Regions from separate parts of the Streptomyces sp. CNH287 genome, predicted to be linked through region 1. Evidence: predicted binding sites of a transcription regulator. Region 1 holds the regulator's gene; the other holds the start of a gene.
The links. The regulator HspR, encoded in region 1, represses chaperone genes until heat shock. The targets are predictions, from matches to a motif close to TTGAGNNNNNNNNNCTCAA.
Positions count from the first base shown of each region.

Region 1 (14,181 bases):
TGCAGCTCCTCGCTCAGCTCCAGCGCGTGCCGCCGGATCGCCTCCCAGGCGGCGGGGTCCATCCACAGCTCCGCGTCGGTCAGCTCGCCCTCTCCGGCCGGCGACCGGTCGGCCGCACGGCGGCGCAGCTCCTCACCGAGCGCCGCGGCGACCAGCAGGTACTCCTCGGGGCTCTGCGTGGTGAGACGCCCGCCGGTGTCCGGGTCGTGCCGGTAGCGCTTGGCGCGCCCGCCCCGTACGTCGACCTGCTCCACCAGCCCGACCAGCCCGGCGGCGTGCAGCCTGCGCAGGTGGTAGCTGACGTTGGCCTGGGTCTCGTCGAGCGCGCGGGCCGCCTCGGCGGCGCTGAACGCGGCGCCCGTGAGCAGGGAGAGCAGCCGGAGCCGCAGGGGATGAGCCAGCACCCGGAGCCCGCCGACGGCGGTGCGGGAGCGCGGTTCGGGCATCGGCCCAGTATGCGGCGGTGCCGGTAAGCCGGTCAAAGCCCGCGAACGGTCAGGGAGCGCACCTCCTTGCTGCACAGTGCCGCGCACGTGGCGACGGCGACCAGCGCGGTGCCGCCGAGCAGCGTCGCCCGCACCCCGATCTGCTCCGCGAGCGGCCCGGCCGCCATCTCGCCGACGGGCAGCGCCAGCATCGAGCCGAGCGCGTCGTACGAGTAGACGCGGGCGAGCTTGTCCTCGGGGACGTTCTCCTGGAGCGAGAGGTCCCAGGCGACGCCGAACTGCTCGATGGCCATGCCGTTGACGAACATCGCGGCCAGCAGGATCGCCAGGTCGGCCGACTGCGCCAGCGCGACCAGCGGCAGGGCGTCCAGCGCCACCACGGCGACGCCGATGCGCAGCGCGTGCCGCGCGCGCGAACGGGCGACGACGAAGCCGCCCGCGAGCGCGCCCGCCATCTGGGTGCCGAGCACGAAGCCCCACGCCGTACGCCCGAAGGTCTCGTCGGCCAGGGCAGGTCCGAGGACCTGGAGGCTGCCCGCGGCCACCGCGTTGACCACGAAGAACTGGAGGACGACCACCCACACCCAGGTGCGGGAGACGAACTCCCGCCAGCCCTCGCGCAGTTCGCGCAGCGCGTGGCGCAGGCCGGGCCGGGGTGCGGCGCCCTCCGCCGCGCCCGCGCCTGCGCCTGCGCCGTCCACGCCTGCGCCGTCCACGCCGGTACGGGGCGCGGCCAGGCCGGAGCCCGCCCGGCGGTAGGCGGCGGCGGCGCACAGGAAGGCGGCGGCGTTGGCCGCCAGCGCCCAGCCCGGACCGAGCAGCGCGGCGGTCATGCCCCCGAGCGAGGTCCCGGCGATCATCCCGGTGTTGAGGCCCATCCGGGCCAGTGCGTTGGCGCCGCGCAGTTCGGCCGCGGGCACGGTCTGCGGGGTGAGCGCGGCCGAGGCCGGGATGGAGACGGCCGAGACCGCCCCGTTCAGAACGCTGAGCACGACCAGCAGCGGGAGCGTGGCCGCCTCCAGCAGCAGCACGGCGGCTACGGCGCCCTGGGCGAGGGCCGCGGCCAGGCTCGCCCCCTGGAGTACGAGGCCGCGCGGCAGCCGGTCGGCCAGCAGGCCGCCGAACAGCAGCAGCAGGGCGTTCGCCGCCGACCGGGCGCCCACGACGAGGCCGACCTCCACCGCGGACCCGCCCAGGTCCAGGACGGCGAAGGCCAGCGCGAGGGGGGCCATGGAGTTGGCGAAGTAGGTCAGCGTGCGGCCCAGGGCGAGATGACGGAAGCGGCGGTGGCGCAGCGGGCCCAGGAGCGCGCCGCGCGGCGGGGTCGGGGTGCGGGTCACCCCGGGAGTCTGCGCGTGCCGCACGCCCACAGTCAAACAACTATTTGGAGGTCGGGTGCGCGAAGCTGGAGGGAGCGGCCGGACGGTGTGATTCCCCCGCCGTATGCCCTCCCGCCTCGGCTCGTGAGGCCGTGACCTGCAATGACGTCGTGAGCGGTGTGCCATGCCTGTAAAGGCGGCATAAGAGTTGAGCGTCCTCCGCTCAGGTCATTTGACTTGCCGATCGCGGTCGTGCACTCTTGAGCCAGATTCACTCAAGGCTTCTCTGGAGGACTGAAATGGCACGTGCGGTCGGCATCGACCTGGGTACGACGAACTCCGTCGTCAGTGTTCTCGAAGGCGGTGAGCCCACCGTCATCACCAACGCCGAGGGCGCCAGGACCACGCCGTCCGTCGTCGCCTTCGCGAAGAACGGCGAGGTGCTGGTCGGCGAGGTGGCCAAGCGCCAGGCGGTGACGAACGTCGACCGCACGGTGCGGTCGGTCAAGCGCCACATGGGCACCGACTGGAAGATCAACCTCGACGGCAAGGACTTCAACCCGCAGCAGATGAGCGCCTTCGTGCTCCAGAAGCTGAAGCGGGACGCCGAGGCGTACCTCGGCGAGAAGGTCGCCGACGCGGTGATCACCGTCCCGGCGTACTTCAACGACCACGAGCGGCAGGCCACCAAGGAGGCCGGTGAGATCGCGGGCCTCAACGTCCTGCGCATCGTCAACGAGCCGACCGCCGCCGCCCTGGCCTACGGGCTGGAGAAGGAGGACCAGACGATCCTGGTCTTCGACCTCGGCGGCGGCACCTTCGACGTCTCGCTGCTGGAGATCGGCGACGGCGTCGTCGAGGTGAAGGCCACCAACGGCGACAACCAGCTCGGCGGCGACGACTGGGACCAGCGCGTCGTGGACCACCTGGTCAAGCAGTTCCAGTCCGGCCACGGCGTGGACCTGGGCAAGGACAAGATGGCGCTCCAGCGGCTGCGCGAGGCCGCGGAGAAGGCGAAGATCGAGCTGTCCAGCTCGACCGAGACCACCATCAACCTCCCGTACATCACGGCGTCCGCCGAGGGCCCGCTGCACCTGGACGAGAAGCTGACCCGGGCGCAGTTCCAGCAGCTGACGCAGGACCTGCTGGAGCGCTGCAAGACCCCGTTCAACAACGTGATCAAGGACGCCGGCATCGCGCTGGCCGAGATCGACCACGTGGTGCTGGTCGGCGGCTCCACCCGGATGCCCGCGGTGGCCGAGCTGGTCAAGGAGCTGACCGGCGGCAAGGAAGCCAACAAGAGCGTCAACCCGGACGAGGTCGTCGCCATCGGCGCCTCGCTCCAGGCCGGTGTGCTCAAGGGCGAGGTCAAGGACGTCCTGCTGCTGGACGTCACCCCGCTGTCCCTCGGTATCGAGACCAAGGGCGGCATCATGACCAAGCTGATCGAGCGGAACACCACGATTCCGACGAAGCGCTCCGAGATCTTCACGACGGCCGAGGACAACCAGCCGTCCGTGCAGATCCAGGTCTACCAGGGCGAGCGCGAGATCGCGGCGTACAACAAGAAGCTCGGGATGTTCGAGCTGACGGGCCTGCCGCCCGCGCCGCGCGGTGTGCCGCAGATCGAGGTCACCTTCGACATCGACGCCAACGGCATCATGCACGTCGGGGCGAAGGACCTGGGCACGGGCAAGGAGCAGAAGATGACCGTCACCGGCGGCTCCGCGCTGCCGAAGGACGACATCGAGCGCATGATGCGCGACGCCGAGCAGTACGCCGACGAGGACTCCAAGCGCCGCGAGGCCGCGGAGACCAGGAACCAGGCGGAGCAGCTCGTCTACACCACCGAGAAGTTCCTCAAGGACAACGACGAGAAGGTCCCGGCCGACGTCAAGTCCGAGGTCGAGACCGCGCTGGCCGACCTCAAGGAGAAGCTCAAGGGCGGCGAGACGGCCGAGGGCGAGGACACCGCGGCGATCCGCGAGGCCTCCGAGAAGGTCGCGGCCACCAGCCAGAAGCTCGGCCAGGCGCTCTACGCCGACGCGCAGGCGGCGCAGGCCGCGGGCGGCCCCGAGGGCGGCCCGCAGGACGCCGCCGGTGCGCCCAAGGGCGACGGCGCCGAGGACGATGTCGTGGACGCCGAGATCGTCGACGACGAGAAGCCCAAGGGTGGTGCCGCGTGACGGAGGAGACCCCGGGCTTCCCTCAGGAGCCCGAAGTCCCCGCCGACGCCGCCCAGGAGACACAGCCTGAAGACGCGGCGGAGGCCGCCGGGCCCGCCCCCTCCGAGGAGGCGGGCCCGGCGGGCCGGGCCGGGGACACCCAGGAAGCACGGAAGGCAGCCGGCGCCCAGGAGCCGGAGGAGGCCCAAGAGGTCTCCGGCGGCGGGGCGGAGCGGCAGAAGCCGTCCGGCCAGGCCGGTGCGAAGACCTCCGGCCAGGACGTCGCGCTGACGGCCCAGCTGGACCAGGTCCGTACGGCGCTGCACGAGCGCACCCAGGATCTCCAGCGGCTCCAGGCGGAGTTCCAGAACTACCGCCGCCGCGTCGAGCGGGACCGCGTCGCCGTCAAGGAGATCGCCGTGGCGAACCTCCTGACGGAGCTGCTGCCCGTACTCGACGACATCGGGCGCGCCCGTGACCACGGCGAGCTGCTCGGCGGCTTCAAGTCCGTCGCCGAGTCGCTGGAGATGGTCGCGGCGAAGATGGGGCTGATGCAGTTCGGCAAGGAGGGCGAGCCCTTCGATCCGACGGTGCACGAGGCGCTGATGCACTCGTACTCCCCGGATGTCACCGAGACGACGTGCGTGCAGATCCTCCAGCCGGGGTATCGGATCGGCGAGCGTACGATCCGCCCCGCGCGGGTCGGGGTCGCCGAGCCGCAGCCCGGCGCCCAGCCGGGGCAGCCCGGTGCGGACGACGGTGCGGACGACGAGGACAGCAGTGGCACGGACGAAGGCTGACCGCCGGTCGGGCGGCCGGTCGGATGGCTGAGCGGGAGGAGGGACGTCGGGGATGAGTACCAAGGACTTCATCGAGAAGGACTACTACAAGGTTCTCGGCGTCCCGAAGGACGCGACCGAGGCCGAGATCAAGAAGGCGTACCGGAAGCTCGCCCGCGAGAACCACCCGGACGCCAACCGCGGTGACGCCAAGGCCGAGGAGCGTTTCAAGGACGCCTCCGAGGCGTACGACGTGCTCGGTGACCTCAAGCGCCGCAAGGAGTACGACGAGGCGCGCACCCTCTTCGGGAACGGCGGCTACCGTCCCGGTCCTGGCGCGGGCGGCGGCGCGGGCAGCTTCAACTTCGACCTGGGCGACCTCTTCGGCGGCTCCCAGGGCGGGCCCGGCAGCCCGGGCGGCGCGGGCGGTCCCGGCGGCGCGGGCGGCTTCGGCGGCGGCCTGGGCGACGTGTTCGGCGGGCTGTTCAACCGCGGCGGCACGACGACCCGTACGCAGCCGCGCCGCGGGCAGGACATCGAGTCCGAGGTGACGCTCAGCTTCACCGAGGCGGTGGACGGGGCGACGGTCCCGCTGCGGATGTCCTCCTCGGCCGCCTGCAAGACCTGCGCGGGCACCGGCGACAAGAACGGCTCGCCGCGGGTCTGCCCCACCTGCGTCGGCACCGGCCAGGTCAGCCGCGGCGGCGGTGGCGGCTTCTCGCTCACCGACCCGTGCGTCGACTGCAAGGGGCGCGGGCTGATCGCCCAGGACCCCTGCGACAACTGCAAGGGCAGCGGGCGCGCCACCAGTTCGCGCACCATGCAGGTCCGCATCCCGGCCGGAGTCTCGGACGGGCAGCGCATCCGGCTGCGCGGCAAGGGCGCGCCGGGCGAGCGCGGCGGTCCCGCCGGTGACCTGTACGTGGTCGTCCACGTCGACAAGCACCCGGTCTTCGGGCGCCGGGGTGACAATCTCACCGTCTCGGTGCCGGTCACCTTCCCGGAGGCCGCGCTCGGCGGCGAGATCAAGGTGCCCACGCTCGGCGGCCCGCCGGTCACGCTGAAACTCCCGCCGGGCACGCCCGGTGGCCGTACGATGCGGGCGCGGGGCAAGGGCGCGGTCCGCAAGGACGGCACGCGGGGCGACCTGCTGGTCACCGTCGAGGTGGCCGTACCGAAGGATCTGAGCGACAAGGCGAGGGACACCCTGGAGTCCTACCGCGACGCGACGGCGGCCGAGGACCCCAGAGCAGCGCTGTTCAAGGCCGCGAAGGGAGACTGAGATGACCGGCCGAGGTGGGCGAGGCCCCCGATTCGGGGGACCGCAGCCGTACGAACTGACGGACGACTCACCGGTCTACGTCATCTCGGTCGCCGCCCAGCTCTCCGGCCTGCACCCGCAGACGCTGCGCCAGTACGACCGGCTCGGCCTGGTCTCCCCGGACCGCACGGCCGGGCGCGGTCGGCGCTACTCCGCGCGGGACATCGAACTGCTGCGCCAAGTGCAGCAGTTGAGCCAGGACGAGGGCATCAACCTGGCCGGGATCAAGCGCATCATCGAGCTGGAGAACCAGGTGGCCGCGCTCCAGGCGCGGGCCGCCGAACTCCAACAGGCGCTGGAGGGCGCGGCGGTGACGCTGCGGCAGCGCGAGGCGCAGGTGCACGCGTCCTACCGGCGTGACCTGGTGCCGTACCAGGACGTGCAGCAGTCCAGCGCGCTGGTCGTCTGGCGCCCGGGGCGCCGGCGCCGGTGACCCGGGCCGGCGCGTGCCGGGCGCGCGGACCGGTCAGCGGGCCGGGCCGTTGACGACGTCGTGCAGCAGGGCCTGGGTGCTCTCCCGGGTCATGGTCGCGTAGACCCGGGTGGGCTTCTTGCCCCCGTAGCTCGTCTTGAGCTGGTACGGGCACCCGTCGGTGCCGGCGGGCCCGGGGCCCTTGACCGTCCGCACCACCTTGCCGGTGCGCAGCTCGTAGACGGTGTACTCGTAGGTCTGGGAGTACATGGGGTAGGTGGTTCTGTTCGACGTGAGCGCGTTGTACTGGCACGAGCCGAGCTGCTGCGACCCCTTGGTGCCCTTGCCGCAGGCGATCAGCTCGACCTCGGAGGGGCTCTCCGAGCCCTCGAAGATCTTGAGGTTGGGGAACCGCACCTGCCAGAACACGTAGGTGCCGGAGAAGGAGGTGTCGGACTCGTAGTCGTCATGGAAGACGACCACGGTGTGCGGGCCCTTCCCCTCGTACTTCGCCGCCTCGGGGACGCCCTTGCCCATCTTGGCGCACTTCCCGTCCAGGTCCCCCACGTTCGGCTTCTCGGCGGAGGCGGAGGCGGAGGCGGAGGGGGAGGGTGAAGCGGTGGCCGAGGCGGACGGGGTGGCCTCGGGGGTGAGGGTCGCGTGGGCGCTGCCGGAGGGGGATTCCTTCGCGTCGTCCGGTGAGTCGTCGCCACCGCCCGAGCAGGCGCTCAGCGCGGTCAGGACGAGTGCCGCTCCGGCGGCGGCTCCGCTCCGGCGTCTGGGTCTGTGCACCGACAAGCTCCCTTCCGGGGGGTGAGGGCCCGGAGTCGGGGGCCCGCTGCTGCGTGCGAGCGTAGTGGAGAACGCGATGCCGCACGCCGCTATGGGCCGGACGCCCGGCCGTCGGACACCCGTGGCCCCCGCAGGGCTGCCCGCGTCCTGTCAGCATGCTGCGGGGCCGGTGCAGCATGCTGACAGCGTGCTCCCCTTCGCGACGCTTCCGCCCCCTGGCATGGTCATAACTGACCGGTAACCAGGCTCGTTTGATCGGGGAATGACATGGGTGCACGCTTCGCCTCCCGTACGACCGTGCGCAAGGCCGTCGTCGTCGCTGGGCTGATGCTGGGAGCCCTCGCCTTGTCCGCGGGCACGGCCGCCGCCTCCTCCCCGCCCGCCCCGGCCGCGGCGACCACCGCCGACGCGGGCACGCTGGTCAACGGCTGGCAGTAACGGCGGTGCGGTTCCAGCTCCTTGGGCGGCGGCCCGCCGGACGTACCGGGCCGGCACAGCGCGGAGTTCGCACCCGCCCGGCGGTGCGCACGGCGTTGCCGACCGGCCGCGCGGCGATGACCGCGACGGCCCGGCGCCCCGTCAGGCTGCCCGCCGCCGCCAAGGAGGCGGACCGTGCCGGATGACTCGGCCGGGACCGTGCCCGTGGGCCTCGCCACTTTCGAGTCGTACGTGGAGGTCACCCTCGTGCGCCGCTGCCCCACGGCCTCCAGCCCGGAGACCACGGCGGTCCGGTTGCTGGGGCTGCTCCCCGCCCGGTGGGCCTGCGAGCCACTGGTGGAACCGGACCGGGTCCGCCTGCGTGTCCAGCTGCCCGGTACGGGCGGTCCCGACGCGATCCGCGAGGCGGTCTCCCGGGTCCTGGCCGACCCGGCCCTGCGCGGCTGGACCGCCCGACCGCGTCCGTCCACCTCGTGAGGTGCGATGCCGGGGTGGCAGCACCGGGGCGTGCCGCCGGGCCCGGGGGCTGAGCCGCAGGTCACAGGCGGTCCCCGGGAGCGGAGTATCCGGTGGACGACGCCTCCGCCGCCTGATCTGATGGCGCGATGAACTCGTTCTGGCAGGGTCGGCGGGTACGCCTGCGCGGTGTCGAGCCGGAGGACTGGGAATCGCTCCTGCGGTTCGGCGCGGAAGAGGAGGGCTTGGGGGACCTGCTGCACCCGCCCCGTTCCGCCGAGAGTTACCGCGCCGGGGCGAAGGAGCGGTCCGAGGCCAAGCCCGACGGCGACTGGTTCCAGCTGATCGTGGAGGCCGCCGAGAGCGGCGAGGCGGTCGGCAGCGTCCTCGTGTACGCGGCGGACGCGCGCGGGGGCGCCTTCCGGTACGGCGTCACGATCGCCGCCGAGCACCGGGGCAGGGGTTACGCGACGGAGGCCGTGGTGATGCTGCTGCGCTTCATGTTCGCCGAGCGGCGGTTCCACAAGTGCGAGGCGCACGTCTTCGCCCACAACGAGAGGTCGCTCGCCTTTCACCGCCGCCTCGGCTTCGTCGAGGAGGGGCGCCTTCGTGAGCATCTCTTCGTCGGCGGCGAGTACGGCGATCTCGCCATCGTGGGCATGCTCGCCGACGAGTTCGCCCGGGCACACGGGATGAGCGCGCCCGGGTGAGCCCCGCCGCGCCCCGTCGCTACGGTTGCCCGTGTGATCGATACCAAGTACTGGACTTCCGCGCCGGACCGGACAGTTCGCGGCTCGACGGGCCTGTGCCACCTGACGGTGATGCACCCGCCGTTCGGCCTCGACGCCCGCGGCCTTCCGCCGCAAGACCCGGCGCGGGCGCGGGCGTTCGCCGAGTCGTCGGAGGGTGTGGAGGCGGTGGGGGAGGTCCTCGGTCCGCGCTCCGTGCAGACTCCCTTGCCCTCAGCGGTGCGTGGCGATCTGGACGTCGTCCATGCCGCCGTGTGGGGCGGCATGTCGAGCCTCGTGAATCCGGCTTTCGCGAGCGACGGGAACGACGAGCCGCTCAGGTCCGCGGCCGGTGCGCTGCGTGAGCGGTTCCCCGACGCGCGGATCGTGGGCCGGGTCGCCTACCACGGTGGCATGGAGCACACCGAGGACCTCGTGTGGCTGCCGGACGGCGCCATGTTCCACGCCTCCGGCTGGCCCGGGGACGAGCCGTTCGTCGTCGGCGGCGACCCGGAGGCGGTGATCGCCTCGCTGGCTCTGAAGAGCTGGATGCTCGACAACGCCGGCGTCGACCTGGACGAGGCACGGAACGAGATCGAGTGGTCACGCCTGGCGGGTCTGGCGCTGGGCCCTTCGGACCCGTGGGGGTGGGAGGAGATGCGGGCCACCGCGTTCCGCGTGCAGCATGCGGAGGAGGCGGTACGGGCCATGGAGGGCCTGTACTTCGGCTGAGGGCTGTCCGGTGAGCCGCGGTGACCGGCTGGCCCGTACGTCTGAGCCGGTTGCCATCCGCCGCACGGAGCGGGTGTGTTCAGCGCGGATCGTCGGCATCCGCTGGTGCGTCAGATCCAGCCGTGTTCGCGGGCCAGCAGCGCCGCCTGGGCGCGGCTGGCGGCGCCCAGGCCGCGCATGAGGTCGGCCACGTGTCTTCGATAGGTGCGTACGGAGATGCCCAGTTCGCGTGCGCCGGTCTCGTCCTTGCCCGCGGACACCATCGACTGGAGCACGCGCAGTTCCATCGCGGAGAGCGCGGACGGGGCGGGCTCGGGGGGCTTCGGCGGCTCGTCGTCGGGCGCCGGGGGCAGCGGTCCGGCCTGGTCCCAGATCTTCTCGAAGAGCGCGATGATGTTGGCGACGAGGCCGCTCTCGTGTGCCAGCAGCGCGCCGCGGGAGGGGTGTTCGGGATCGATGGGGACCAGCGCGGTGCGGCGGTCGTAGACCAGCAGGCGTTCGGAGACGTCGTCGGCCACGCGGATCATGGCGCCGTTCGCGGCCAGTTCGCGCAGGTAGCGGAGCGTGGGGCCGTGCTTGAGCGCCTTGCTCAGCACGACGCTGCGGATGCGTACGCCACGCCGCAGGCAGCGCAGGTCCAGGGGGCGCGAGTGCGCGACGTTCTCCGGCGACAGCTCGGCGTACGGCTCCACGGAGAGGATCTCGTCCCGGGCGAAGAAGGCCAGATCGTCGATGCGGCTGCGGATCTGCGGCAGTTCGGTCAGCTGCTCCACGCCCTGCGGGGGCGGGACGCGGGCGTCCGTCTCCGCGCGTAGAGCCTCGATGACGTGGCGTGACCGGGTCACCCGCAGCAGCTCCTCGTGCAGCTCGTGCATCCGCCGGTCCATCAGGCGGGAGACGGCGGCCTCGGGGCTGGTGGGGGAGACGCGGCCGGGGGCGGCGGGGTCGGGGCGGCCGGACCGGCCGGACGGGCGGAGCAGCCCCAGCTCGTACAGCCTGTTCAGCGCCTGCCGGGCGGACTCGCGGTCGGTGTGCAGCCGGAGGTGGATGTCTTCGACCGGAGTGTCCGGGTTGCGCAAGAAATGACGGTACATTTCTTCCTCTTCCGGAGAGACTCCGAAGACGGACATCGCATTGGCACCCAAGCTGTACCCCCGCTGCATGGATGTGGAGCCAGTGTGCGGCCGGTCGGCAGGTGTGGCGGGGGCGGCGTGTGTGCGGCACGGCTCGCCCCCGTGCGCAGCGTAGAGCCTGGGGTGGGGTCTGCGGGAGCTTCGGTGCGCAACTGTGTGCGTGGGGTGCATAAACCATGTGTGAATCGGGCCGGAGCGTCGCTTTCCGCGATCACACCGCCACGCACCGCCACGCACCGCCACGTACGGCCCGTACGGCGCTGCCGCGCACCGCTCACCCCGGGCGGCCCATCGCGCGGTCGACGGCGATCTCGATGAGCACCCGCGCCGGATTGGGCCGGGGGTCGCGGCCGTACCGCTCGGCGTAGCGCCGCTCGGCGTCCGCGATCAGCGCCGGGTCCCGGCGCACGGTCGCCGCCCCCTCCAGCGTCGCCCACCGGCGGCCCTGCACCTGGCAGAGCGCGACCCGCGCCGTGCCGCCGCCCGGTCCGCCGCCCGCCTCGATGTTGCGCACCTTCCGGCTGGTCCCGCTCGCCACCACGCGCGCGATCCCGGCGGCGGGGTCGTAGGTGACGCTCACGGGTACCACGTGCGGGGTGCCGTCGGGGCGAAAGGTGGTGAGAGTGGAGTAGTGGCGCTCGCGCCAGAAGTCGCGGAAGGCCGTCTCTTCGGTGATCACGGGAACGAACCTAGCGCGCGCGGCGTTACTTCGTACGGGAACTTCCTTGAGTGGAATAGACTCAACTTAATGCAGGTTGTGCCAAGCAACACGACTTGCGCCAAGCAATGCGACAGCACCGGTGACGAGGAGGAGCGCACGACTGTGGACGCCGAGCTGACCAACAAGAGCCGGGACGCCATCAGCGCGGCCAACGCACGGGCCGTGTCCGGCGGACACCCCGACATCACGCCCGCCCATCTGCTCCTCGCCCTGCTCGAGGGCGAGGACAACGAGAACGTCCAGGACCTGATCGCCGCGCTCGACGCCGACCAGGTCGCCCTGCGCGCCGGCGCCGAGCGCCGCCTCGCCGCCCTGCCCAGCATGCAGGGCTCGACCGTCGGCCGCCCGGAGCCGGACCGCGCGCTGCTGGCCGTGATCGCCGACGCCGCGCAGCGGGCCAAGGAGCTGGGCGACGACTTCGTCTCCACCGAGCACCTTCTGATCGGCATCGCCGCCAAGGGCGGTGCCGCGGCCGAGCTGCTGAAGGAGCAGGGGGTCACCGACAAGAAGCTGCTGGAGGCGTTCGAGAAGGCGCGCGGCGGCCAGCGCGTCACCAACGCCGACCCGGAGGGCACGTACAAGGCGCTGGAGAAGTTCGGCACCGACCTGACCGCCGCCGCGCGGGACGGCAAGCTCGACCCGGTCATCGGCCGGGACCAGGAGATCCGCCGGGTCGTCCAGGTCCTCTCCCGGCGCACCAAGAACAACCCGGTGCTCATCGGCGAGCCCGGCGTCGGCAAGACAGCCGTGGTCGAGGGCCTGGCGCAGCGCGTGGTCAAGGGCGACGTGCCCGAGTCCCTGCGGAACAAGCGGATCGTCGCGCTGGACCTGGGCGCCATGGTGGCGGGGGCGAAGTACCGGGGCGAGTTCGAGGAGCGGCTCAAGACCGTCCTCGCCGAGATCAAGTCCAGCGACGGCCGGATCATCACCTTCATCGACGAACTGCACACGGTGGTCGGCGCGGGCGCGGGCGGCGACTCCGCCATGGACGCGGGGAACATGCTCAAGCCGATGCTGGCCCGCGGCGAGCTGCGGATGGTCGGCGCAACCACGCTGGACGAGTACCGCGAGCGGATCGAGAAGGACCCGGCGCTGGAGCGCCGCTTCCAGCAGGTGCTGGTGGCCGAGCCGAGCGTCGAGGACTCCATCGCCATCCTGCGCGGCCTCAAGGGCCGGTACGAGGCGCATCACAAGGTGCAGATCGCGGACGGCGCGCTGGTCGCCGCCGCCACCCTCGCCGACCGCTACATCACCTCCCGCTTCCTGCCCGACAAGGCCATCGACCTGGTCGACGAGTCGGCCTCCCGGCTCCGGATGGAGATCGACTCCTCCCCGGTGGAGATCGACGAACTCCAGCGCGCCGTGGACCGGCTGCGCATGGAGGAGCTGGCCCTGGCCAACGAGACCGACCCCGGCTCCGTCCAGCGGCTGGAGCGGCTGCGCCGCGAGCTGGCCGACCGCGAGGAGGAGCTGCGCGGCCTGACAGCCCGCTGGGAGAAGGAGAAGCGGGGCCTCAACCGGGTCGGCGAGCTGAAGGAGCAGCTGGACGAGTTGCGCGGCCGGTCCGAGCGGCTCCAGCGCGACGGCGATTTCGAGGGCGCCTCGCAGCTGATCTACGGTGAGATCCCGGAGCTGGAGCGGGAGCTGGCGGAGGCCAGCGCCGCCGAGGAGGAGGCCGCCTCGGCCGCCGCGCAGGACGGGTCGGGCGGCCCCCGGGATGCGGCCCGGCAGACCATGGTCAAGGAGGAGGTCGGCCCGGACGACATCGCCGACGTCGTCGCCTCCTGGACGGGCATCCCCGCCGGGCGGTTGCTGGAGGGCGAGACCCAGAAGCTGCTGCGCATGGAGGAGGAGCTGGGCAGGCGGCTGATCGGCCAGTCCGAGGCCGTGCGCGCCGTCTCCGACGCGGTGCGGCGTACCCGGGCGGGCATCGCCGACCCGGACCGGCCCACCGGTTCGTTCCTCTTCCTGGGCCCGACGGGCGTGGGCAAGACCGAGCTGGCCAAGGCGCTCGCAGACTTCCTCTTCGACGACGAGCGGGCGATGGTCCGCATCGACATGAGCGAGTACGGCGAGAAGCACTCGGTCGCCCGGCTGGTGGGCGCCCCGCCCGGTTACGTGGGGTACGAGGAGGGCGGTCAGCTGACCGAGGCGGTGCGGCGGCGGCCGTACAGCGTGGTGCTGCTGGACGAGGTGGAGAAGGCCCACCACGACGTCTTCGACGTGCTGCTCCAGGTGCTGGACGACGGGCGGCTGACCGACGGGCAGGGCCGTACGGTCGATTTTCGCAACACCCTCCTCATCCTCACCTCGAACCTCGGCAGCCAGCACCTGACCGACCCGCTGGAGAAGCCGGAGACGAAGCGGGAGAACGTGATGGCGACGGTCCGGTCCGCCTTCCGCCCGGAGTTCCTCAACCGCCTCGACGACGTCGTGGTCTTCTCCGCGCTCAGCGGGGACGAGCTGACGCGGATCGCGGCGCTCCAGCTGGAGAGCCTCCAGAGGCGGCTGGCCGAGCGGCGGCTGACCCTGGACGTCACCCCGGCCGCGCTCGCCTGGCTGGCCGAGGAGGGCAACGACCCGGCGTACGGCGCCCGGCCGCTGCGCCGCCTGGTGCAGACGGCGATCGGGGACCAGCTGGCGCGGGAGATCCTGGCGGGTGAGATCCGCGACGGCCAGACGGTCCGCGTCGACCGGGCGGACGGCGGGGACGCCGGAGGCGCCGGGGACAGCGGGAGC
Region 1 covers NZ_AUKQ01000012.1:199,517-213,697, forward strand. The annotation lists gene H299_RS0113760 (helix-turn-helix domain-containing protein) at 1-446, opposite strand, end outside; gene H299_RS0113765 (MFS transporter) at 479-1,786, opposite strand; gene dnaK (molecular chaperone DnaK) at 2,065-3,951, shown strand; gene grpE (nucleotide exchange factor GrpE) at 3,948-4,730, shown strand; gene dnaJ (molecular chaperone DnaJ) at 4,783-5,991, shown strand; gene H299_RS0113785 (heat shock protein transcriptional repressor HspR) at 5,993-6,463, shown strand; gene H299_RS34045 (hypothetical protein) at 6,497-7,234, opposite strand; gene H299_RS39610 (hypothetical protein) at 7,502-7,672, shown strand; gene H299_RS0113805 (hypothetical protein) at 7,847-8,149, shown strand; gene H299_RS0113810 (GNAT family N-acetyltransferase) at 8,278-8,838, shown strand; gene H299_RS0113815 (DUF6333 family protein) at 8,872-9,588, shown strand; gene H299_RS0113820 (LuxR C-terminal-related transcriptional regulator) at 9,699-10,733, opposite strand; gene H299_RS0113825 (TIGR03618 family F420-dependent PPOX class oxidoreductase) at 10,996-11,400, opposite strand; gene clpB (ATP-dependent chaperone ClpB) at 11,545-14,181, shown strand, end outside.

Region 2 (14,181 bases), on a different contig from region 1:
CCCCGGCTTCGGCGTCTACGAGGCCCGCGCCGCTTCGGTACGGCTGGTCGCCGGGCCGCGCAGCCTCCAGCTGACCGCCCAGGGCCGCGGCGGCGTCGTGCTGCGCACCCGGCCCCCGGGGCACCGCCCGCCTCCCCCCGTCGCCGGCTGGCGCGGGCTCCGGCCGCTGCCGGGAGGCTCCGCGCTGCTCGACGACCTCGACCCGCACCGTGCCGGACCCCGGTTCGGCCCCCGCTCGGCCCCTCGCCTCACCGACGCCGGGCCCGGCGGCCGGGAGCACCGCGACTGGTGGGCCCGCTGGTCGGCCGCCCTGACGCTGTTGCAGGCGGCCGATCCCGGCCGCCGCACCGAAGTGGCCTCGCTGGTGCGCGCGGTGGTGCCGCTGGAGCCGGGCTGGTCGGCCAGCGCGACGCTGCGCGCCGCCCCCTGGGGCGTGCTCACCGGGCTGCCCGGGTCCGCCCGGGAGATGGCCTCCGTGCTGGTGCACGAGGTGCAGCACAGCAAGCTCGCGGTGCTGTGCGACCTGGTGCCGCTGCACGCGGACGACGGGCCCGCGGTGCACCGGGTGGACTGGCGGCCCGACCCGCGCCCGGTGGGCGCCGTGCTCCAGGGCACGTACGCGCACCTGGCGCTGGCCGACCTCTGGTACCGGATGGCCCGCCGCCGGGGCGCCTCACCCGCGGCCCGCGACGCGGCCCGGCGGCGCTGCGCGCGCTTCCGGGAGCAGACCGACGAGGCGCTGACCACGCTGCTGGGCTCCGGCGAACTGACCCGTTCCGGCGAGGTGTTCACCCGTGCGATGCGGCGCCACCACGCCGGCCTGGCGCCGGCGCACGCGCCGGGCGCGGCCCTGGGCCCGGCCCCGCCGGTGCCCCGTGCGGAGCGGGCCGCCGCTCCGCTCGAACACGCGTCATCAACCTGTGACATAAGGTAATCTCGCTGGCCCGGCACGGTTTTCCACCGGCGGTTCGCCACCCGGCCCACCCGCCAGCCGGACGACCTGCCCGCCGGCCCACCCGCCGGCCGGACGACCCCCAGACACCAGACCATCCGACGCCGCATCAGCCGCGTCATCTGCGCAGCGCGACGCCCCGCGAGTGCGGGCGCACCTGGATCGACGAGGAGGACACGCCCATGGTTGAGCAGCCGCATCCGGGCGCGAACGGAGCTTCGGAAAACCGGGCGGAGCACGTCATGGTGGTCTTTCCCGGATACCACCGCTCCTGGGCCGGCTGGCTGGCCCAGCGGCTGGAGAGCCACGGCCACCGGGCCACCCTCCAGCGGTGGGACCCGGACCGGGACCAGCCGCTGGAGGAGGCGCTCGGCGACCTGCTGCTCGCCAGAGGCCGGGTGCTGCTGGTGCTCAGCGACTGGTTCTTCCAGCTCGGGCCGCGCCGCGAGGGCGAGTGGAACACCGCCCTGCGGGACTTCGTCGCCCCGCGTGCCGAGCGCTTCGCCGCGGTCAACCTCACCAACCGCACGCTGCTGCCCGCCACCGCCGTGCTGGAGCCGGTCGACCTGTGGGGCGTCGGCGAGGCGGAGGCCGAGCGGCGGCTGCTGACCCGGCTCGAACTCCCCGCGGCGCAGCAACCGCTGTCCCTGGAGGGGCCCGTCTCGCGCTACCCCAACGACCCGGTCGCCGTCTGGGGCGACGTGCCGCGCCGCAACCGGCAGTTCACCGGCCGGGACGACCTGCTCAACACCATCCAGCAGCGGCTGACCGACGCCGCCCGCGGCGCTTCCGTGTGCGCCCTGGTCGGCATGTCCGGCATCGGCAAGACGCAGATCGCCGCGGAGTACGCGCACCGCTTCAGCCCGGACTACGACGTCGTGTGGTGGGTCAACTCCGACCAGCGCAACACCCAGCGCGAGCGCTTCGGCGAGCTGGCCGTCGAGCTGGACCTCACCCGCAGCTCGGAGCCTGGCGAACGCATCCGGGTGGTACGGGACGCGCTGCGCCGGGGCGAGCCGTACCAGCGCAGCCTGGTCATCTTCGACAGCTGGGAGCAGAGCGAGGACGCCGCCCTCTTCCTCCCCAAGGGCGGTACCAGCCACGTGCTGGTCACCTCGCGGGACCGCTCCTGGGGCGCGAGCGCGGCCGTGGTGGAGGTCGCCGGATTCGCGCGTACCGAGTCCACCGCCTATCTCATGCGCCGCGCGCCGCACGTCACCGCCGGGGAGGCCCACGAGGTCGCGGCCGAGTTCCAGGACGTCCCCCTCCAGATGGCGCAGGCAGCCGCCCTGCTGGGCGAGTCCGGGATGGCGGCCGGCGAGTACCTGCGGATGGTGCGCCGGGGGCCCGGCCGCCCCGAGGACACCGCCTCGCGCAGCCGCTACCTCATCGACTACCCCGAGTCCTCGCTCACCTCCTGGTCGATACTGATCAACAGGCTGCGCAAGTCCGAGCCGCGCGCCGTCGAACTCCTCACCCTGTGCTCCGCGTTCGCGCCGGGCCGTATCCCGATCGGCCTGGCGCGCGGCCTGAACCCGGAGGACCTGCCGGAGGGGCTGCGCTGGATCAGCACCGACCTGCGCGCCTGGACGCACGCCATGGACGTGCTGGTCAACTACTCGGTGCTGAGCCGGGACTCCCGTGCCGCGCCGCCGCGCGAGACCGTTCCGGGGGACGAGTCGGTGCACATGCACCGGCTGGTGCACAGCATCGTCGGCGATCTGACGGCGGGCGACGACCGGGAGACGTTCCGGCAGGTGGTGCGCCGGGTGCTGGCGGAGGCGGACCCGGGCCGCCCCGAGGACAGCCGCACCTGGGCCAGGTACGCCGAACTCCTCCCGCACCTGGGCCCGTCCGGCGCGCTGAAGGCCACCGGCTCGCGGGTCCGCAACCTGCTGCTCAACTGCGTCCGCTACTGCTACACCGGGGGCGAGTACCAGGTGGGGGCCGACCTGGCCGAGCGGATTCGGGAGCAGTGGTCGGAGAGCACCGACCCCGACGACCCGGCGATGCTCTCCCTCACCACCCAGCAGGGCAACATCCTGCGCTCGGCAGGGCGCTTCCGGGAGGCGTACGCCCTGGACAGCGCCCGTCTGGAGCGGCTGCGCGCCCAGCCCGAGGCCGACGAGGAGGCGCTGCTGACGGCCACCAGCGGCCTCGCCGCCGACCAGCGTTTCCTGGGGTACTACTCGGAGGCGCTCCAGCTCCAGCGGGAGGTCGTGGCCACCGCGGAGCGGCTGTTCGGCCCCGACGAGTGGACGACGCTGCTGGCGCACCACAACCTCGCCGGCGGCCTGCGCCTGATCGGCCGCTACGCCGAGGCGTACGAGACGGATCTCCAGACGCTGCGCACCCGCGAGACGCTGCTGCGCGCCCGCCACCCCGACACCCTCAGCTCGGGCAACGCCTGCGCGCGCGACCTGCGCCTGATGGGCCGCTACCAGGAGGCGCTGGCCCGGCAGGAGCTGGGGGTGCGGCGCCATGTGCAGGTGCTCGGCGCGCAGCACGCCCGGACGCTGTGGGCGCGACACAACCTGGTGCAGTGCGAGCGCCGGGCCGGGGCGGCGAAGCAGGACACCGGCACGGTGCTGGCCAGCCTGCTGGAGCAGCAGGAACGGGCGTTCGGGCGGGCGCACTTCAGCACGCTCGCGCTGATCTGCGACTTCGGGAACTACCTGCGCCAGTACGGCGACGTGCAGCAGGCCAAGGACCTCATCGAGGAGGCGGAGGACGGCTACCGCAAGCTGCTGGGCCAGGCGCACCCGGTCCCCACCGGCATGCAGTCCAACGTCGGCCTCATCCTCCAGGCCGAGGGCTACCGCGACAGCGCGCTGAACATGTTCGAGCAGGCCCTGGCCGGGCTGCGCACCCTGCTGGGGGACGACCACCCGGCGACCCTGGGCTGCGCGCTGAACGCCGCGGGCGGCCGGAACTTCACCGGGCGCCTGGAAGAGGCCGCCGAGCTGTCCCGGGACACCCTCCGGCGCTCCCGGGCGACGCTCGGCGAGGACCACCCGCTCACCCTCTCCAGCCAGGTCGCGCTGGCCGCCGACCTGCGGGCGCTGCGGGAGCGCACGGAGGCGGGCAAGCTGGAGGAGGACGCGTTGCAGCGCCTGGGCCGCACCCTGGGCGCCCAGCACCCGCACGCGCTCTCCGCACGCCAGCGGGTGCGCCCGTACTGGGACTTCGAGCCCTACCTCGGCTGACCGGCCGAGGGGCCCGGTCGGGGCCCGGCCGCACGCACCGCGGCGGCGGCACCTTCCCGGTGCCGCCGCCGCGTCGTGCGAACCCGCGCGAGCGCGGGCGGGTGCCGTCCGTCAGAGGTCGAAGACCTCGTTGCACAGCTGCTGCTGCTCCTCCGCGTGCCGCTTGCCGGAGCCGACGGCGGGCGAGGAGGACGACGAGCGCGATACCCGGCGCAGCCGGTCCGCGTTGTCGGGCGCCGCCCCGATGATCAGGTCCAGGTGGTCGACCAGGTTGAGCGCGATGAACGGCCACGCGCCCTGGTTGGCCGGCTCCTCCTGCGCCCACACGTACTTCTGCGCCTTGGTGTACGGCGCCAGCGTGGCCTGGATCTCCTTGCCCGGCAGCGGGTAGAGCCGCTCGATGCGCACCAGGGCGGTGTCCTTGAGACCGCGCTTCTGCCGCTCGGCGTCCAGGTCGTAGTAGACCTTGCCGGTGCAGAAGACGACCTTGCGGACCTGCTCCGGGTCGACCGTGTCGTCGCCGATGACCGGGCGGAAGCCGCCGCTGGTGAACTCCTCCGCGGTGGAGGTCGCCGCCTTGAGCCGGAGCATCGACTTCGGGGTGAAGATGATGAGCGGCTTGTGGTGCGGGTTGTGCACCTGCCAGCGCAGCAGGTGGAAGTAGTTCGACGGCAGCGACGGCATGGCGACCGTCATGTTGTTCTGCGCGCACAGCTGGAGGAAGCGCTCGATCCGGGCCGAGGAGTGGTCCGGGCCCTGGCCCTCGTAGCCGTGCGGCAGCAGCAGGGTGACCCCGGAGGTCTGGGCCCACTTCTGCTCGGCCGAGCTGATGAACTCGTCCACCACCGTCTGCGCGCCGTTGACGAAGTCGCCGAACTGCGCTTCCCACATGACCAGCGCCTCGGGCCGGGCCAGCGAGTAGCCGTACTCGAAGCCCATCGCCGCGTACTCGCTCAGCAGCGAGTCGTAGGCGTTGAAGCGGGCCTGGTCCTGGGAGAGGTAGAGCAGCGGCGTGTAGTCCTCGCCGGTGTCGCCGTCGACCAGCACCGCGTGCCGCTGGCCGAAGGTGCCACGCCGGGAGTCCTGGCCGGCCAGCCGGACCGGGGTGCCCTCCATCAGGAGGGAGCCGAAGGCGAGCATCTCGCCCGTCGCCCAGTCGATCGTGCCTTCCTCGACCTGTGCCGCGCGCCGCTGGAGCTGCGGCATCAGCCGGGGGTGGACCTTGATCCGGTCGGGGATGTTGACCTGGGACTCGGCGATCCGCTTGACGACCTCCTGGCTCACGCCGGTGTCCATCGCGACGGGGAACTCGGCCGTCGGGTTCGGGGCGTCGGACGCGGGCATCTGCGTCGTCGCGTCCCGGACCTCGGTGAAGACCTTCTCCAGCTGCCCCTGGAAGTCCTGGAGCGCCTGCTCCGCCTCCTCCATGGTGATGTCGCCCCGGCCGATCAGCGACTCGGTGTACAGCTTGCGCACCGAGCGCTTCTTGTCGATCAGGCTGTACATCACCGGTTGGGTGAACTTGGGGTTGTCCATCTCGTTGTGACCGCGGCGGCGGTAGCAGATCAGGTCGATCACGACGTCCTTGTTGAACGCCTGCCGGTACTCGAACGCCAGCCGGGCCACCCGGACCACGGCCTCCGGGTCGTCGCCGTTCACGTGGAAGATCGGTGCCTCGATCATCCGCGCCACGTCGGTGCAGTACATCGACGAACGGGCCGACTCCGGCGCCGCGGTGAAGCCGACCTGGTTGTTGATCACGATGTGCACGGTGCCGCCGCAGCGGTAGCCGCGCAGCTGCGACATGTTCAGCGTCTCGGCCACCACGCCCTGGCCCGCGAACGCCGCGTCGCCGTGCACCTGGATCGGCAGCACCGTGAAGTCCGTGCCGCCCTTGCCGATGATGTCCTGCTTGGCGCGCGCGACACCCTCGACGACCGGGTCGACGGCCTCCAGGTGGGAGGGGTTGGCGGTGAGCGAGACCTTGATCTGCTCGCCGTCCAGGCCGGTGAAGAGGCCCTCGTTGCCCAGGTGGTACTTCACGTCGCCGGAGCCGTGCATCGACTTCGGGTCGAGGTTGCCCTCGAACTCCCGGAAGATCTGGGCGTACGACTTGCCGACAATGTTGGCCAGCACGTTGAGCCGCCCGCGGTGGGCCATGCCGAGCACGGCCTCGTCCAGCCGCGCCTCGGCCGCCGCGTCGATCACCGCGTCCAGCAGCGGGATGACCGACTCGCCGCCCTCCAGCGAGAAGCGCTTCTGGCCCACGTACTTGGTCTGGAGGAACGTCTCGAACGCCTCGGCGGCGTTCAGCCTGCGCAGGATGCGCAGCTGCTCCTCACGTTCCGGTGACGCGTGGGGCCGCTCGACGCGGTCCTGAATCCACTTGCGTTCCTTGGGGCTCTGGATGTGCATGTACTCGATGCCGGTGGTGCGGCAGTACGAGTCGCGCAGCACGCCCAGGATCTCGCGCAGCTTGGCCATGGTGCGGCCCGCGAAACCGCCGACCGCGAACTCCCGCTCCAGGTCCCACAGGGTGAGCCCGTGCTCGGTGATGTCCAGGTCGGGGTGCTTGCGCTGCTTGTACTCCAGCGGGTCGGTGTCGGCCATGACGTGGCCGCGCACCCGGTAGGAATGGATCAGGTCGAACACCCGGGCGGCCTTGGTGACGTCGTCGTCATGGCTGACGTCGATGTCCTTGAGCCAGCGGACCGGCTCGTAGGGGATGCGCAGCGCCTCGAAGATCTCGTCGTAGAACTCGCTCTCGCCCAGCAGCATCTGGTGCATGACCCGCAGGAACTCGCCCGAGGCGGCGCCCTGGATGACCCGGTGGTCGTAGGTGCTGGTCAGCGTCATGACCTTGGAGATGCCCAGGCGGTGCAGGGTGTCCTGCGCGGTGCCCTGGAACTCCGCCGGGTATTCCATCGCGCCGACGCCCACGATCAGGCCCTGGCCGGGCATGAGGCGGGGCACCGAGTGCACGGTGCCGATGCCGCCGGGGTTGGTCAGCGACGCGGTCACGCCGGTGAAGTCGTCCATCGTCAGCTTGTTGCTGCGGGCCCGCCGGACGATGTCCTCGTACGCCTGCCAGAACTCGAAGAAGGAGAGCGTCTCCGCCTTCTTGATCGCGGCGACCACCAGCTGGCGGTCGCCGTTCGGCTTGACCAGGTCGATGGCGAGCCCGAGGTTGATGTGGTCCGGCTTGACCAGGGTGGGCTTGCCGTCCTTCTCGGTGAACGAGTGGTTCATCGAGGGCATCGCCTTCAGCGCCTGCACCATGGCGTAGCCGATGAGGTGCGTGAAGGACACCTTGCCGCCGCGGGCGCGCTTGAGGTGGTTGTTGATGACGATGCGGTTGTCGATGAGCAGCTTCACCGGGATCGCGCGCACCGAGGTGGCGGTGGGGAGATCCAGCGAGGCGTTCATGTTCTTCGCGACGGCGGCGGAGGGGCCGCGCAGCGCGACGTACTCCGGGCCGCCCTCGCCCTCGGCGGGCTTCGCCGGTGCGGCGGGCTTCGCCGGAGCCGGGGCCGGAGCCGGTGCGGCCTCGGCCTCAGCCGCCGGCTTGGCCGGCGCCGCGGGCTTCGCCTGCGGTGCGGGCTTCGCGGGGGCGGTGGTGACCGCGGCCTGCGGCGCGCCGGCGGCGGCCGGAGCGGTGCCAGCAGCCGCCTGGCCCCCCGCGGTGGGCGGAGCCGGTGCGGCCTTGCCGTCCACCGGGCCCGCCGTCTGCGGTACGGCGGGCGGGGCGGACGCCGCGGGCGTACCGCTGCTCACGCCGTCGGCCTGCGCGCCGGGCGCGCCGTCCGGATGGCCCTCGCCCTTGGGGCTCCCCCCGGCGGGACCCGGCTTGTAATCCGCGAAGAAGTCCCACCAGGCTCGGTCGACCGAGTTCGGGTCCTGGAGGTACTGCTGGTAGATCTCGTCGACGAGCCATTCGTTGGGGCCGAACGCGGCGGTGGGGTGCTTCCCCTCACCGTCCTGATCGGTCGAAATGCTCGAGCTATTGGGGGACTGTGACGACACGGCGACAACCGCCCTCTTCCGCTTCCTAAAGATGGTGGACAGCGGAAGCAAAGGCTACGCCTTCATGGCCGGTCGGTGCAGTCCGGGCGGCCTTGACGTCGCGCAAGTCACATCAGAAGCCTGGTTTCGGGGCAGGATTTGGCGGGAAACACACGATGTTCTGCGCCTTTACCGGAACTGACGGCCGCTCTGCGGCGTCACCGGCGGCGTCCGCGCCGGTCGGCGCGCCCGCTCCCGTCAACCGCCTGTGCGCGCCTGACCCGGGAGGGTGACCTGTATCCGGCAGCCGCGCGGGGATTCGGCCACCCTTATCCGGCCGCCGTGGAGGTCGACCGCCCAGCGGGCGATGGCCAGCCCCAGCCCCGTGCCCCCGTCGCCCGGCTGTGAGCCCCCCGGGCCCGCGCTCGTCGCCCGGCTGAACCGCTCGAAGACCCGGTCGCGCTCGTCCTCGGGGATGCCCGGACCCTCGTCGGTCACCTCGACCTCCAGGCTCTGCGGGGCGCCGCCGGGCCGCGCCCGCACCGTCACCCGGCCGTGCGGCGGGCTGTGCTTGACCGCGTTGTCGATCAGGTTGGCGACGACCTGGTGCAGCCGCTCCGCGTCCGCGTGCGCGGTCAGCTCCGGCGGGGAGACGTCCAGGTGCAGGTGCACGTCCGTGCGCGCGTGCCCCTGGCCCTTGCTCATGTTGGCCTCCTTGAGCACACCCGCCAGGTAGGGCCACACCTCGAAGCTCCGCGAGTGCAGCGGCACCACCCCGCTGTCCAGCCGGGAGAGGTCGAGCAGGTGCTCGACCAGCTTGCCCAGGCGCTGGGTCTGGTGGAGCGCCGTGCGCATCGTCTCCGGGTCGGCCTCGGAGACGCCGTCGACGACGTTCTCCAGGACGGCACGCAGCCCGGCGATCGGCGTGCGCAGCTCGTGCGAGACGTTGGCCACCAGCTCCTTGCGGTGCCGGTCCACGGCCTCCAGGTCGGCGGCCATCCGGTTGAAGGTGACCGCCAGCTCGCCGAACTCGTCCCGCCGCCCGCCGCGCACCCGGCGGGTGTAGTCGCCCTGCGCCATGGCCCAGGCCGCCTCCGTCATCTCGTCCAGCGGTGCGGTGAGCGACTGGGCGACGAACTGCGTGATCAGCAGGGACACGATGATCGACAGGATCGTGATCACCCGCAGCTCGGTCTCCGAGTGGACCGCGAAGAGCGCCAGCAGCGTCGTGATCACCACCGAGACGATCACCAGCGCCCCGAGCGCCGCCTTGACCGAGCGGTACGGATCCAGCGGGCGCAGGCCCTCCCAGGTCTGCGCCCAGAAGCGGCTCCAGGCGCGGTGCAGGCGCGGAGCCCGTCGTGTCACCGCAGGTCACGCTCCGTCGGCGGCGGGGATCACGGGCGAGCCGGACGCGGCGGGTGAGCCGGGCTGTGCGGGCGCCTGGTGGCCCGCCGCCGGGGCCAGGGGCGCCGGGGTCTCCAGCGCGTACCCCACCCCGTGCACCGTACGGATGCGCTCGGCGCCGATCTTCCGGCGCAGCGCCTTGATGTGGCTGTCGACCGTACGGGTGCCCGAGGCGTCCGCCCAGTCCCACACCTCCGCGAGCAGCTGCTCGCGGGAGAGCACCGCGCGCGGCGAGTGCGCCAGACACACCAGCAGGTCGAACTCGGTGGGGGTCAGGTGCACGTCGTCGCCGGAGACCCGGACGCGGCGCTGGGCGTGGTCGATCTCCAGCTCGCCGAGCCGCAGCGTCCCGCTGCGCGGGGTGTGCGCGGCCAGCGCCGCCCGCTCCACGCGGCGCAGCAGCACGTGCACGCGGGCGGCCAGCTCGCGCATCGAGAACGGCTTCGTCATGTAGTCGTCCGCGCCGACCCCGAGCCCGACCAGCATGTCGGTCTCGTCGTCACGGGCGGTGAGCATCAGCACCGGCAGCGGGCGCTGGGCCTGCACCCGGCGGCACACCTCCAGGCCGTCGAAGCCGGGCAGCATGACGTCCAGGACGAGGAGGTCGGGCTGCCAGGTCTCGGCGGTCTCCACCGCCGCGGGGCCGTCGCCCGCCGTCTGCACCTGGAATCCCTCGGCGCGCAGCCGCACCGCGATGGCGTCCACGATGGTCGGGTCGTCCTCGACGACCAGGACGCGACGTTGGGCGCCCGGGGTGGTCGCTCCGGCGTGACCGCCGTGCGTGGATGAGTTGTTGGTCTGGTCCATTCGGTGCCGCCCCTGCGTTGCCCCGTGGCATTGAAGTGTTACGTGCTGGCAGCAGCGTAAGGGCCTTGCGTGCGCTGCGGCTACGCCGGTCTCGTCGCGAAGTGCACCACGTCGGGGACGCCCCGGACGACTGGGATCTCTTCCGTACGGACCCGGTCGAATCCGGCAACCCGCAACGCGTCCTCGAAGTCGGCGGAGTGCCGCGCGGACCAGACCGCGAGTACGCCGCCGGGTGTGAGGCGGGTCCGGCAGGCGGCCAGCCCGGCGGGGGAGTAGAGGGAGCGGTTGCCGTCGGTGACCGTCCAGTCGGGGCCGTTGTCGATGTCGAGGCAGAGCACGTCGAAGCGTTCACCGGCTGTGCCGCCCGCTTCACGCGGGTCACGTGCTGCACGTGCCGCTCCCGCCCCGTACATCCAGGACACGAGGTCGGTGTGCAGCAGCGTGCAGCGCGCGTCGGCGAGGGCGTGCGCGGTCAGCGCCGCGAGCGGGCCGTCCCGGTGCCAGTCGATGATCGCCTCCTCGCGCTCGACGACGGTGATCCGCCCCCAGCGCGGCTCGGCCGCCGCCTCGCACAGCGAGAAGCCGACGCCCAGCCCGCCGACCAGCAGGCTCGGGCGCCCCGCGCCGCGGGCGCCGCCGCCGGGGCGACCGGCCGCCCACTCGGCGAGTGCGGCCCGTACGAGCAGCCGCTCCGAGCGGCCGTCGGAGGTGTCCATCAGGAAGCAGCCGTTGGCGATGATCTGCAGCAGTCCGCCTTGGCGGCGCAGCACCACCTCGCCGTACGGGCCCTCCCGGCGGTCGAGCACGGCCGTGTCCTCGGGGGCGGCGGGGGCAGTCCCCGCCGGTGCGTCGCGGGGGGCTGCGGTGGCTTCTGCGGGCTCGGTGAGCCCTTCCGGCGCGGTCACGCGCTCTTCCCTCCTCCGATCGCCCGCTCCAGCAGGTCGATCGCCTCAGCCAGTGGTCTCACCGGGTCGGACAGGTCGGTGAGGACGACGTGCTCACGGTAAGCGACGCGGTAGCGGAGCTGGTCGCGGAGGCGAGGGTCGACCGCGCGCGGTGGCCGCCCGCCGAGCCGGGCCTCGGCCAGCAGGCGCCGCAGCCGCTCCACCCGGGGGCGCGGCAGGCGTCCCTCACGGCTCTCGGCGCGGTGCGGGACGGCGGTGTACGTGCCGTCCGTGCGGACGCTGATGCGCCGGTCGACCCCGGCGTAGCCGCCGGTGACGCGCAGCGAGACCAGCTCGGCCGGTCCTGGCGCCTGCCCCGGCGCCCCCGGGCGGGATGACGCGGGCGCCCCGGTGGGTTGTACGGGCGGAGCCCCCGTCGCGGTGCCGCCCGGTGCGTCTGTCGGCCGGCCGGTGGCGGGACCGGTGCGTGACGCGGACGGTCCCCCGTCGGCCGTCGTCTCGGAGCGCGCCCCCGGTCCGCCCCGCGAGCAGCCCGCCCCGGTGGCGGCGAGCAGCAGAGCGGCCAGAGGTGCCAGGGCCGCGCGGCGGGTGGGCGCGGTGAAGGGCGCGACGGGCTGCGGCATACGGGAAGTATCGCCCGTTCGCCCTGATCGCTGAGAGCGAACAGCAGAATTCGCTCCGGCGGGGAACATCCGACCCTCTTCCGAGCATTGAGTCGACATAGCTCAACTTGGCTGCTTAGGGAGAGATCATGGCTTCGACGTCTTCATCGCTCACCCTGCCGGTGCTGCCGCTCGCCGACGAGGTGGTGCTGCCGGGCATGGTGGTGCCCCTGGACCTGTCCGACACCGAGGTGCGCGCCGCGGTGGAGGCCGCACAGGCCGCCGCGCCGGACGGCAGGAAGCCCGAGGTGCTGCTGGTGCCCCGGATCGACGGCAGTTACGCGGGCATCGGTGTACTCGGCCGGGTCGAGCAGGTCGGACGCCTCGCCGACGGCGACCCGGGCGCGCTCATCCGGGCCCTGCGCCGGGTCCGTATCGGCTCGGGCACCACCGGTCCCGGCGCCGCGCTGTGGGTGGCGGGCACCGAGGTCACCGAAGCCGCGGCGGGCGAGACCGCCCCCGCGCCCGGCGCCGTCGCCGAACTGGTCAAGGAGTACAAGGCCCTCGCCACCAGCTGGCTGCGCAAGCGCGGCGCCTGGGAGGTCGTGGACCGGGTGCAGCAGATCGACGACGTCGCGCAGCTCGCCGACAACGCCGGATACTCGCCCTTCCTCTCCGTCGCCCAGAAGGTGCGGTTGCTGGAGACCCTCGACCCGGTGGAGCGGCTGCGGTTCGCCGTCGAGTCGCTGCGCGAGCACCTGGCCGAGCAGGAGGTCGCCGAGTCGATCGCCAAGGACGTGCAGGAGGGCGTGGACAAGCAGCAGCGCGAGTTCCTGCTGCGGCGCCAGCTGGAGGCCGTGCGCAAGGAGCTGTCCGAGCTGAACGGCGACCCCGAGGACGAGGGCGAGGACTACCGCGCCAGGGTGGAGGCCGCCGCGCTGCCCGAGGACGTGCGCAAGGCCGCCCTCAAGGAGGTCGACAAGCTGGAGCGCTCCTCCGACCAGAGCCCCGAGGGCAGCTGGATTCGCACCTGGCTGGACACGGTGCTGGAGATGCCGTGGAACGAGCGGACGGACGACGCGTACGACATCGCCGGTGCCAAGGGCGTGCTGGACGCGGACCACGCCGGGCTGGAGGACGTCAAGGAGCGGATCACCGAGTACCTGGCGGTGCGCAAGCGGCGCGCCGACCGCGGGCTGGGCGTCATCGGCGGCCGTCGCGGTGGCGCGGTGCTGGCCCTGGTGGGGCCGCCCGGCGTCGGCAAGACCTCGCTCGGCGAGTCGGTGGCCCGCGCGATGGGGCGCAAGTTCGTCCGCGTCGCGCTCGGCGGCGTACGGGACGAGGCGGAGATCCGCGGCCACCGGCGCACCTACGTCGGGGCGCTGCCGGGCCGGATCGTGCGGGCGGTCAAGGAGGCCGGTTCGATGAACCCGGTCGTGCTGCTGGACGAGATCGACAAGCTCGGCTCGGACTTCCGCGGCGACCCGGCCGCCGGGCTGCTCGAAGTCCTGGACCCGGCGCAGAACCACACCTTCCGCGACCACTACCTGGAGGTTGAACTCGACCTGTCCGACGTGGTCTTCCTGGCCACCGCCAACGTCCTGGAGGCCATCCCCGAGGCGCTGCTGGACCGCATGGAGGTCGTCCGGCTGGACGGCTACACCGAGGACGAGAAGGTCACCATCGCCCGGGACCACCTGCTGGGCCGCCAACTGGAGCGGGCCGGGCTGGGCGCCGACGAGGTCACGCTGAACGAGGCCGCGCTGCGCAAGCTGGCGGGTGAGTACACCCGCGAGGCGGGCGTACGGAGCCTGGAGCGTGCCGTCGCCCGGGTGCTGCGCAAGGTGGCCGCCGAACACGAACTGGGCGAGCGGGAACTGCCGTTCACGGTCGACCCGGACGCGCTGCGCGACCTCATCGGACGCCCGCACCACACGCCCGAGTTGGCGCAGGACCCGGCCGAGCGGCGCACGGCCGTCCCCGGTGTGGCCACCGGACTGGCGGTCACGGGCGCGGGCGGCGACGTGCTGTTCGTCGAGGCGTCCCTCGCCGATCCCGAGACGGGCGGCAGTGGGCTGACGCTCACCGGCCAGCTGGGCGACGTCATGAAGGAGTCCGCGCACATCGCGCTCTCCTACCTGCGCTCGCGCGGCGCCGAACTGGAGCTGCCGGTGGCCGACCTCAAGGAGCGCGGCGTCCACCTGCACGTGCCGGCGGGCGCGGTGCCCAAGGACGGTCCGAGCGCGGGCGTCACCATGACCACCGCGCTGGCCTCGCTGCTGAGCGGCCGTCAGGTGCGT
Region 2 covers NZ_AUKQ01000005.1:375,868-390,048, forward strand. The annotation lists gene H299_RS32810 (aKG-HExxH-type peptide beta-hydroxylase) at 1-934, shown strand, start outside; gene fxsT (FxSxx-COOH system tetratricopeptide repeat protein) at 1,195-4,158, shown strand; gene H299_RS0108065 (multifunctional oxoglutarate decarboxylase/oxoglutarate dehydrogenase thiamine pyrophosphate-binding subunit/dihydrolipoyllysine-residue succinyltransferase subunit) at 4,270-8,181, opposite strand; gene H299_RS0108070 (sensor histidine kinase) at 8,419-9,528, opposite strand; gene H299_RS32815 (response regulator transcription factor) at 9,535-10,374, opposite strand; gene H299_RS0108080 (class I SAM-dependent methyltransferase) at 10,455-11,279, opposite strand; gene H299_RS37450 (hypothetical protein) at 11,276-11,902, opposite strand; gene lon (endopeptidase La) at 12,031-14,181, shown strand, end outside.
Region 2: a site for HspR is predicted at 11,990-12,008, ahead of lon (endopeptidase La). Genes of this name have one in related genera too.